DNA from 4 places in the Candidatus Brocadia sinica JPN1 genome. Region 1 is predicted to be linked to each of the others. Evidence: riboswitches for the same ligand, from Rfam matches in the RefSeq annotation. Region 1 holds a riboswitch; each other region holds the start of a gene.
What was found. A riboswitch is a leader RNA that binds a small molecule or an ion and turns the genes downstream of it on or off. The one in region 1 is predicted to bind cyclic di-GMP.
Positions count from the first base shown of each region.

Region 1 (2,203 bases):
TTTCCAATCCGTTAATCTCGATTTGCTACGGGAATTCTGTGAAACAATTTATACTTCTTCAAAATCTTTTCACAATCTAAAAAGGTGCTGTGGTCTGGCGATATCAGTCCAGATGCAATGGTATCAAGTTGATTATCCACTACATCTGATAATATTAGTGATGCGATCTTAGCCTTACACATTTTTACTAAACGCCCTCCTTTTACCTGCGAAACATGCTTCCGTACGGCAACTCAAATAAAGCCGACCCACCTCCAGAGATCAGACATATGACAGGATCGCTTTCCCTTGCATCTCTTAAAAGATGAATGATTTCAATTGTGCCTTTTATCCCTGACTCGTCCGGAATCGGATGCCCTGCCATATTAATTTTGACAATCCTGCATGGAGCATCATAACCATATCGTACATTAACAATACCCGCCTTTATCCTTTCCCCCAGCAATTCTTCAAGCGTTACAGCCATGAAACCACTAACCTTGCCAAATCCAACGACATAAATATCCTTATAAGTATTAAGATAATACACCATTTTCCCCATTTTCAGGAAACCACCTGCGAGACAAATATGCCTGCGCATACAAACGTCAGTCTCTACCGCTCGTAGTCCTGCATAAAATATTTCTCGCGCATGTGTCTGTACAGGATTCAATTGCTTCATCATAAAAAGGTAATAGTAAAATTCTAAATAGGCGATAACAAAAAAGGGTTAGGTAACATCCATTACCCAACCCCTTTCGAACAGCAATTAAGGCTTCTGCTATCCCTTAACCGACTGGTGCAAAATCTCCTGTAGGACTGCCATCGTTATTATATATTGTCGGCATGTAGAACGTGTTTTCTGCTGCCTGATCTATCTTCTGGTTGCACTTTGGACATCGCCTGTTGTGAGGGCCCCTGCTAATAAATTTTTTCCCACACATGAGACAACTTCTTTCCGCCTTGTCAGTATAGACATTTTTTAGAGAAAGGTTTTTTTCATTGTATTTTTTTAAGGTTTTACGCTTTGATTTTTCTTTATGCTGGACACTCATCATGAACTCCTCAAAAGGTTAGGAAAAGTAAATTACAATCGATTTACAAAACAAAACTCTGTACAATATTGTTCCAAATATTTATATTTTGACATATTCAATCCACAAACAAAGACAGCCTTACTGCAAAGATATTCTATGAAACATCTTCGGCAGTAAGGCTGTCTTTATATTTTTCCTGTCATAGCAGGAAAATATTTTAAAGATCCTTTACTTTGCGTCCCCTGGTTACCCAGGGTTTGCCTTTATCTGAAAGTATACTATGATTTATTGAAAATAGCTTTTATTTAGCAATTATTTTAATCTTATAACGTTCTATGTCAAGGAAAATATTACAAAGCCGTAAATCGACCTAACCTGCCGGAAAATATGGCCTTACCAGTTTAACCCTTACAAAAATATTTACACTGATGTTTCACCATTCTTCCCGCTTTATAATACACCAGAATTTTCATGAAAAATTATTGTTTTTCCTTGTATTTCAATATATAAAACGTATAATACGTAAACTTGAATTGATGTGAACAGTACTAAATTCATCAACGGGGCGTAGCGCAGTTTGGCTAGCGCGCCTGCCTTGGGAGCAGGAGGTCGGAGGTTCAAATCCTCTCGCCCCGACCACTAAAGCAGCTGCATGATCGCCCCCCCCCTTTCACTTTATACTTATAGATAAATTTTTGGATTAGATCTACGATGCCGTCTCTGCGTGTATTTCAGTTTTACGCTATGCAAAAAAGCTGCGCCTATATAAAATACGACTTACCTATTTTGATTTTTTAGATTTTCCTACTTTTTTTGAAACGGCCTTCTTGACTGCCTTCTTTTGTTTTGGTATAGCCGATGGACGGCAAAGCATGTCGCGTTTGGAGGCAAGCCGACCACATGAATCACAGATGTACTTTAAATTAACGATCTGAGGTGCACATACGTGCCGGGGATCACCAGTTACTGTACCGCAAAATTTGCAACTAACAACCTTCTTGGCGGGTACTGGATTACAAAGGTGACCTTTATTTGTCGTTACCAAACCACATGTCTCACACGTATAAACATTTTCCATAACGCCCCTCTCTTTCTATCCGGTTTGTTCCTGATTGGGTTTATATAACATATCAATGCATTTTACCACATCTTCTTCATTTTGAAAGACTTTTCTGAGAAAGGGAATA
Region 1 covers NZ_BAFN01000001.1:3,829,872-3,832,074, reverse strand. The annotation lists gene BROSI_RS19360 (MOFRL family protein) at 1-7, opposite strand, end outside; partial or broken gene BROSI_RS17610 (DUF4147 domain-containing protein) at 12-580, opposite strand; gene BROSI_RS17605 (hypothetical protein) at 768-1,037, opposite strand; cyclic di-GMP riboswitch class I at 1,183-1,288, opposite strand; tRNA gene BROSI_RS17600 (tRNA-Pro) at 1,578-1,655, shown strand; gene BROSI_RS17595 (hypothetical protein) at 1,798-2,094, opposite strand; gene BROSI_RS17590 (tetratricopeptide repeat protein) at 2,110-2,203, opposite strand, start outside.

Region 2 (2,203 bases), 3.8 Mb from region 1:
CCCGCGTAATACTCAACCTTGCTCACGACACCATCAATATCCGAGGCCGTTGCCGTTATCATTATGTCCGTTGGTGTTGTAAATGTCGTCCCCTCAGTCGGGTTGGTAATAGCCACAGTGGGCGATGCATTATCTCCCAAACCATCAGCAAGATTTTTCCCCCTTGAGAGTATTTCATTGGCGCCTCCACCCGTCACGACAAATAAATATGCAGTGTAGGGTGAATGTGTCCTGTTAAAAGTAGGGAAAAGTTCAAAGCCTTTGTTCCACAAAAGCTTTATAATATCTATCTGCGATACAGGCGCTACCCTACCAAATCCTCTCCCATTTGCCTCGTTGTATACACCCATGATAAACCATCCGTGATAATCCAGAGGCCCTGGTTGATCTATTTCGGTAATATTTTGGTAACCCACATCACCCGGATACCGATCAAAATAAATATTGGGATAAATTACGTAACCTCTTTTCCACTCACTCGCGCCATATATTTCGTACACCCCACTACTACTACCACCGCCTCCAGGAGATCCCTGGTCCACAATATTTGTGCCATACTTTAGGTATTTCGTTTTTATATAATGACTGTCTGGATAGATTGATACCTCTGACACCTTGGCTCCATTATCCCACTCGAGTCGAACGGTCTTGACATTTGCATCATCCTGCACAACAACCGCTGTTGTAAGTGTTCCACGATTAGCGCATGCATCAAGGTAAAGCCCTGCCTGATCCTCATTGACACTCTTGATTACCAGATCCTTGATCGCATGTTCATAATGGTGTCCGCCGAAAAAACGTCCATATTTCAGTCTTATCTTACTATTCTCTAGAGATACTTCCAATGCTCCATCTGTATCTGTCCCAATGCTAATACTTCCCCATTCTTGCGCAAAAGAGGGAAAAGACAGAATGAATAAAAATCCTAATATGCCGGTGAAAGAAATCGCCCCTAATATTAATTTATGTCGAATAGCCATTTTCTTACTCCCCAATTAACATTCAAATAAAAAAGCCTTACTGCAAAGATATTCATAAAAACATCTTCGGCAGTAAGGCTATCTTGTTTAAACTACTTCCCTGTATGTTTAAAGACCCTTTACTTTGCGTCCCCTGATTACTCAGGGTTTGCCCTTATCGTTCTGTTTTTCTTTATTTTTTGTTTTAAAAAGGTCGTTATTTTAAAATCACACAGATCATATTTTCTCCTTTTTAGCATAAATATTATTTTATGTCAAGAAATAATATAATAAATTTTTACAATGCCGGTTTATTTATAACGAAGAACCTTTTCCTCTAAAATAGTTTTTATTTTATCGTTACATCATCAATCCATAGGGTTCCAGGCCCATAGAGCCTGAATTCTACCCGCAAATATGCCGCATTGGATAGCGCCGTACCCTGAACGGTAATTTTCGTCCAACCCGACGTACCGCTTACCAGGCCGGATGATTTATAGCCTCCCAAATACTTTAAGGAGGAATCCCAGAAGTTTATGACGAGTTTTCCATATTGATTTATACTGCCCGCCTTCATCCAGACAGAAGCTGTATAATAAGCGCCGGCGAAGGCCCCAATCTCTGTCGTTTTGCTCATCCAGCGCGCAAATGTTCCAGTTGATTGGCTAGAAACTATTTTGAGGGATCGACTTCCGGTATATGCAGCATCAGCAGTCCAGGTGAATGCTCCATTGCCATCGGTAAAGTAGTTTACCATGGGGTCTGTTTCAAAGCCAGGATTGGGGGCAAGATTGGTTGTTGTGGGGTTGGTAGTAAAGGACCTTTCGCCTCCGTATTTGATTCCGGCGCTATTTTTTGCCACCAATCTGTAGTAATACGTCTTTGCCGCCGACAATCCGTTTACACCCATGTTTATCGCTGTATTGCTTGAACCGCTGACACCCTGCGCCGATGACTTGCTGCCATATGTCCCGCTTGTTGTGCCATACTCAAACCATGCTGTAGTTGATAAGCCATTGGCATTTACTGTGCCTCCCAACGTGACAGAATTTGACGTCACATCGGTCGCCGACCCCGTCGTCACATTAGGGGCTATACCGGTTGATGTTGATAATGTAAAAATGTACCCCCTCCCCTTCACCTGACCGTTGGTTGCATCGACATCAATGCCAACCCCACTCTTTAACCTTATTTCATCGCCAAGGATATCGACATCTGCGCTCCCATCACCGGACTCAATAAAG
Region 2 covers NZ_BAFN01000001.1:19,358-21,560, forward strand. The annotation lists gene BROSI_RS00055 (LamG-like jellyroll fold domain-containing protein) at 1-980, opposite strand, end outside; cyclic di-GMP riboswitch class I at 1,046-1,143, opposite strand; gene BROSI_RS00060 (hypothetical protein) at 1,309-2,203, opposite strand, start outside.
Region 2: linked by a shared signal. The riboswitch ahead of BROSI_RS00055 (LamG-like jellyroll fold domain-containing protein) and the one ahead of BROSI_RS17605 (hypothetical protein) in region 1 are both predicted to bind cyclic di-GMP.

Region 3 (2,203 bases), 2.3 Mb from region 1:
TGATGCACAGGATGAAACGTGGTGCCTCTATGATGGAGAACTGGTTGATGACGAAATTTACTCCTTGCTTGGTAAATTTGCGCAGGGTGTGCGTATCCTGGTCTTTTCTGATAGTTGTCACAGTGGCACGGTAACGAAGCTTGCTTATTATCAGTCTGCCATGAGGACAATGGGCTTAAAGGGAATCTCTCCGGAAATTCGGTATCGTTTCATGCCGATGGAAGTGGCGGTACGCACGTATCGTGACAACAAAAAATTTTATGATCCTATCTTAAAAGATCCTCAATTAAAGGAATCACGTGATGCAGTCAATGCCTCCGTAATCCTCATATCCGGCTGTCAGGACAATCAATTGTCAGCCGATGGTACGTTTAACGGATTGTTTACTGCTAATTTGTTACAGGTCTGGAATGAAGGAAAATTTAAAAAGGGATACCGGGCCTTTCGCCGCGCCATCGTCAACCGCATGCCACCCGACCAAACGCCAAACTATTTCCGGGTGGGTGAGATCAACCGCGCCTTTGAAAAACAGAAACCATTTACCATTTAACTGGCCGTGTGTTTCTTGTCATTAACGCCAACCTGTGGAGCACTACATGAAGACGTAGATGGTAATGAAATAAACAAAGACATACGATAAAGGCAAACCCTGAGTAATCAGGGGGCGCAATGTAAAGGGTCTTTCAACATACAAGGATGTAGTTAAAGACGATCCTTATCCTTTAGTGAAAAAGATAGCCTTACTGCCGAAGATGTTTAGTAAAAACTTTGCAGTAAGGCTTCTTTGTTTTAAGAATATCAGAAAAGGCGCCTAGCGTGCGGTTGATAGCTGAACAACTTCGCCCAACTCAGGGTTGCCGCCTTTGCTATGCTTCGTCAAAATCGCCTTATGCGCCGTCTTGGCTCTTCTTGCCTTATGAAAGGAGGTGAATGCAAACGAATGCTTTTGTGATTTATTCCGGAAATATTGCTTAGCCGAACGATCCACATTTTACGCGTTACAACCGTGGATCTAACCGCATCGGTTCGATGCGGTCTTACCATGGTCAGTAAAGACGTGGGTGCAAAATCATCCGCTTAACAAAGGAGGAGATAGTGATGAAAACTTGTGGAACTTCAGAAAATATACCAACATTAGAACGAGAGCGGGCACAGTTTCGTTCGCTGATCCTGCAAAACCCCAACTACTTCGGCAACCTGGAGCTGAGTCCATATAAGCCAGTCAAATTATTGCAAGGCATTACGACTTACGAAGAGCTTATGTGCGTAGGGCTAAACCCTCCATCCAACCGTCTGGAAGCCGCGCTCCACGTTAAGCAGGAGTTTGGATACGGAGGCGATATCTGCAGCCCGGGGTCATTTGAGTATGTCCGATTCTACGTAGACATATTCGACAACGGGGTCTGGCACGATGTGGGAATGGACAGCGTGAGAGTCCATAACATCCCCGGAGAAAAGCCCCTCTGTTACGCCGTGAGGAAGGACTTCACCCCGTTCAAGAGGCTTTGCTCCACCGAGAACATTGTCAGGGTGCGGGCCATCCTTTCCTGGGACACGCCGCCGCCGGCAAATCAACCCAATTGGACGCCGGTCTATGGGAACGTCATGACCGTCCAGGTACAGATTCATCCCAAGTACTCTTTCTTCGTGGGTGATGTGCCAAAAGGGCTGGAAAACCTTCAGGTCAAGATCCCCGACCCGATTGGCCCAATTATTGCCGGCCTGGACCCAAATATAAAGGTCAAAGCCGCTCCTTTGGCGACGCCAACGTTGTCACAGAGGAAGGCGCTCTATGCGGACAAGGGCGTGCCAGTCCACCGGTTCGGCTTCGCAGAGGCACAGAAGCTCCTGGCAGCTAAGACAACAACCTCAGCCTTAGTCACAGCAAACGGGGACAGCCCTTTAGCGTCCCTTGGACTCAACGCGAATGAAATCGCGGATCTTTTCGGCAAACTTCAGGTCGTAACGGACGGAGACACCAGCTTTGAAGAGCTAAAGTGCATCGGGCTTCGCTCCAAGCGTGATCTGCTGGAGGCGGTACTCACGGTCAAAAGGCCTTACGGTTATTCCGGCGGGCTATGCGGCAAGGGGTCAACGGAGTACGTAGCCTTCTGGATCGACTTCGGAGACGGCAGTGGTTTCATCTATATGGGCACGGCCACCGTACAGGTCCACGACCTCCAGACCATCCCGCCGGAGGACG
Region 3 covers NZ_BAFN01000001.1:1,489,050-1,491,252, reverse strand. The annotation lists gene BROSI_RS06715 (caspase family protein) at 1-550, shown strand, start outside; cyclic di-GMP riboswitch class I at 632-751, shown strand; gene BROSI_RS06710 (hypothetical protein) at 1,099-2,203, shown strand, end outside.
Region 3: linked by a shared signal. The riboswitch ahead of BROSI_RS06710 (hypothetical protein) and the one ahead of BROSI_RS17605 (hypothetical protein) in region 1 are both predicted to bind cyclic di-GMP.

Region 4 (2,203 bases), 1.3 Mb from region 1:
TGCCGACCTTTTTCCACGATCCCTTGAATTTACTGGCTTAGCGGCTTATACACCCCTCGAATTGCGAAGGTCTGGTTAGGAAATTTTCTGATATAAATTTATATTTTTTCATTGACACATATGTATGAATTTTAGAGAATTCCCGTTAATTCCTGAGCTAAACCACCCGCTAGCCACCAGCTACGCTGGTGGTACTGAGTTAATGCAAGGAATTTCAAATTGCAGTTGTAGCACGAACTTCAGTTCGCTTACATCCCATGCGAACTAAAGTTCGCGCTAGTGCGCCTGAGAGTGCGCAATGTCAGAGGGGTGAAAGTCCCCTTCAGGGAAAACGCTTTCCAAACCTGTAACCGACCGTAACTGCGACACCGTGAGGTGTGGTGGAGAGCAACGGGAGGTGAAAAGCTGGTTCGTAGGATAACAAACTCGATTCGGCCTGTTGTAACGGTGAGCCTGCTAGGGAATGGCGAAGCCCAGACCTTTGAGAGGAGAAAAAAGAAGAAAGGAAGCCTCATAAGCTGAGGGGTAGCGTGATAAAGCGATGGTAGGGAACAATGGGTGGTTGGAGACGGAATGGCTGGAAGGCAAGGTGCATGAATCAGGAATACCTGATAGAGGGAGTGACTGTATCAGGAGATAGAGCCTCCATAGGAGCGAAGAGACACCGTAATGGGTGTGGAGCAAAGGGAGGCAGGAAGGTGGAGGTATGAAGTGGACAAGTCAGGAAGCCAAACCAATGTGAGTGGCCGAGATGCCTAAGCAAATTGGAGAAATCCAGAGAGAACAGGATTGAACTTGGCTTGTAGCGGAATACTTGCTGACGGTCGATATAAGATGAATGATGAGAAGCGCTGCCATCATTATTAATCTTGGGTTGTTCACGGTAATCACAGCCCATGTATTAATCTGTCAATCCCGAAGGGGTAACCACTGACTGGAGAGCCGTATGCGGGAGATCCGCCTGTACGGTTCGGAGGGAGGGGAGGCGAAAGCCTTCCCTACCCCTATCGTTGAAAAAGTTGCCGAAAAGGCCTGATTTAAACGACAACAAAGAAAGACATACGATAAGGGCAAACCCTGAGTGATCAGGGGACGCAAAGGAAAGGGTCTTGATAAGCCGTTGAAACGGTTTAAACAGTTTCAGCGGCTTATGGGAAAGATAGCCTTACTGCCGAAGATGTTTTTAGGAAAATCTTTGCAGTAAGGCTTTTTTGTTTTGTAGGAAGATTGTTTTAACCACAGAGACACAAAGAAAAGCCTTCTGGATTACGGACATTTTCGCCGGATTCATCTTGAAAAGGAGGGGTAATTTTATGAGGAATAGATCCACTTTATTATTGGCCGGTCTTGTTGCAGCAATGCTTGCCACGTGGTTTATAGACAGTTCAAACCTCGCAAGTGAGGATAGAACAGAACAGAACAGAACAGAACAGAACAGAACAGAACAGAACACAAACACCTTATATTGTCCTCACATAAAATATGGTCTGGATTGGCAGACATCCGTTCAGATCACGAATATTGAATGCAGTTGTAAACAGAAAAGGGTTCGGGTAAAACTCTCCACCCATGATAATAACGGTACATTTACCGGTACTATAAAGAATGTTAGGAAACTCAAGGCAAATGAAACAAAGGTTATTGATCCCCAATCATTGCCTCCCAGTGCGGCATCTTTAAAGATTGCACCCAACGGAAACCTCATATCCCACGTCATTTACAGGACAAACGACGGTAAAAAATCAGAAGTAGTCCCTGCCGTAAAAGCGCCATCCATGCAACTGGACTTTCCCGTATTGGCCGATTATGAAGACGTTTTTATCTACGAAACGATCACCCTTTTAAATCCAAATCCAACCCCTGCAAGTATCGAGATGATAGCCTTAGATAAAAACGGATATGAAATAGAGCGCATGGCAGTATCACCCCTTTCTTCGTGGGAGAGCAATACCATCGCTCTCGTAGATATCTTTGGACCAAAAACATTAAAAGACCTTTCAACGGTAAGGGTTGTTTCAGACACCAATATTGCCGGAATTCAGCTTGTGGATTATCCGGGGAATGACCTCGTTGGTCTGCCGGCGCTGACCGTTGCCAGTAAAGGCTGGACATTTCCCATTGCAACGGAAGGCGGCAACCAGGCGCTCTGGACAAGGGTTGGGGTGATAAATCCCGGAGGCGAAACTGCTGATATCAGTGTTGA
Region 4 covers NZ_BAFN01000001.1:2,568,948-2,571,150, forward strand. The annotation lists gene BROSI_RS19900 (hypothetical protein) at 555-710, shown strand; cyclic di-GMP riboswitch class I at 1,060-1,176, shown strand; gene BROSI_RS11685 (IPT/TIG domain-containing protein) at 1,314-2,203, shown strand, end outside.
Region 4: linked by a shared signal. The riboswitch ahead of BROSI_RS11685 (IPT/TIG domain-containing protein) and the one ahead of BROSI_RS17605 (hypothetical protein) in region 1 are both predicted to bind cyclic di-GMP.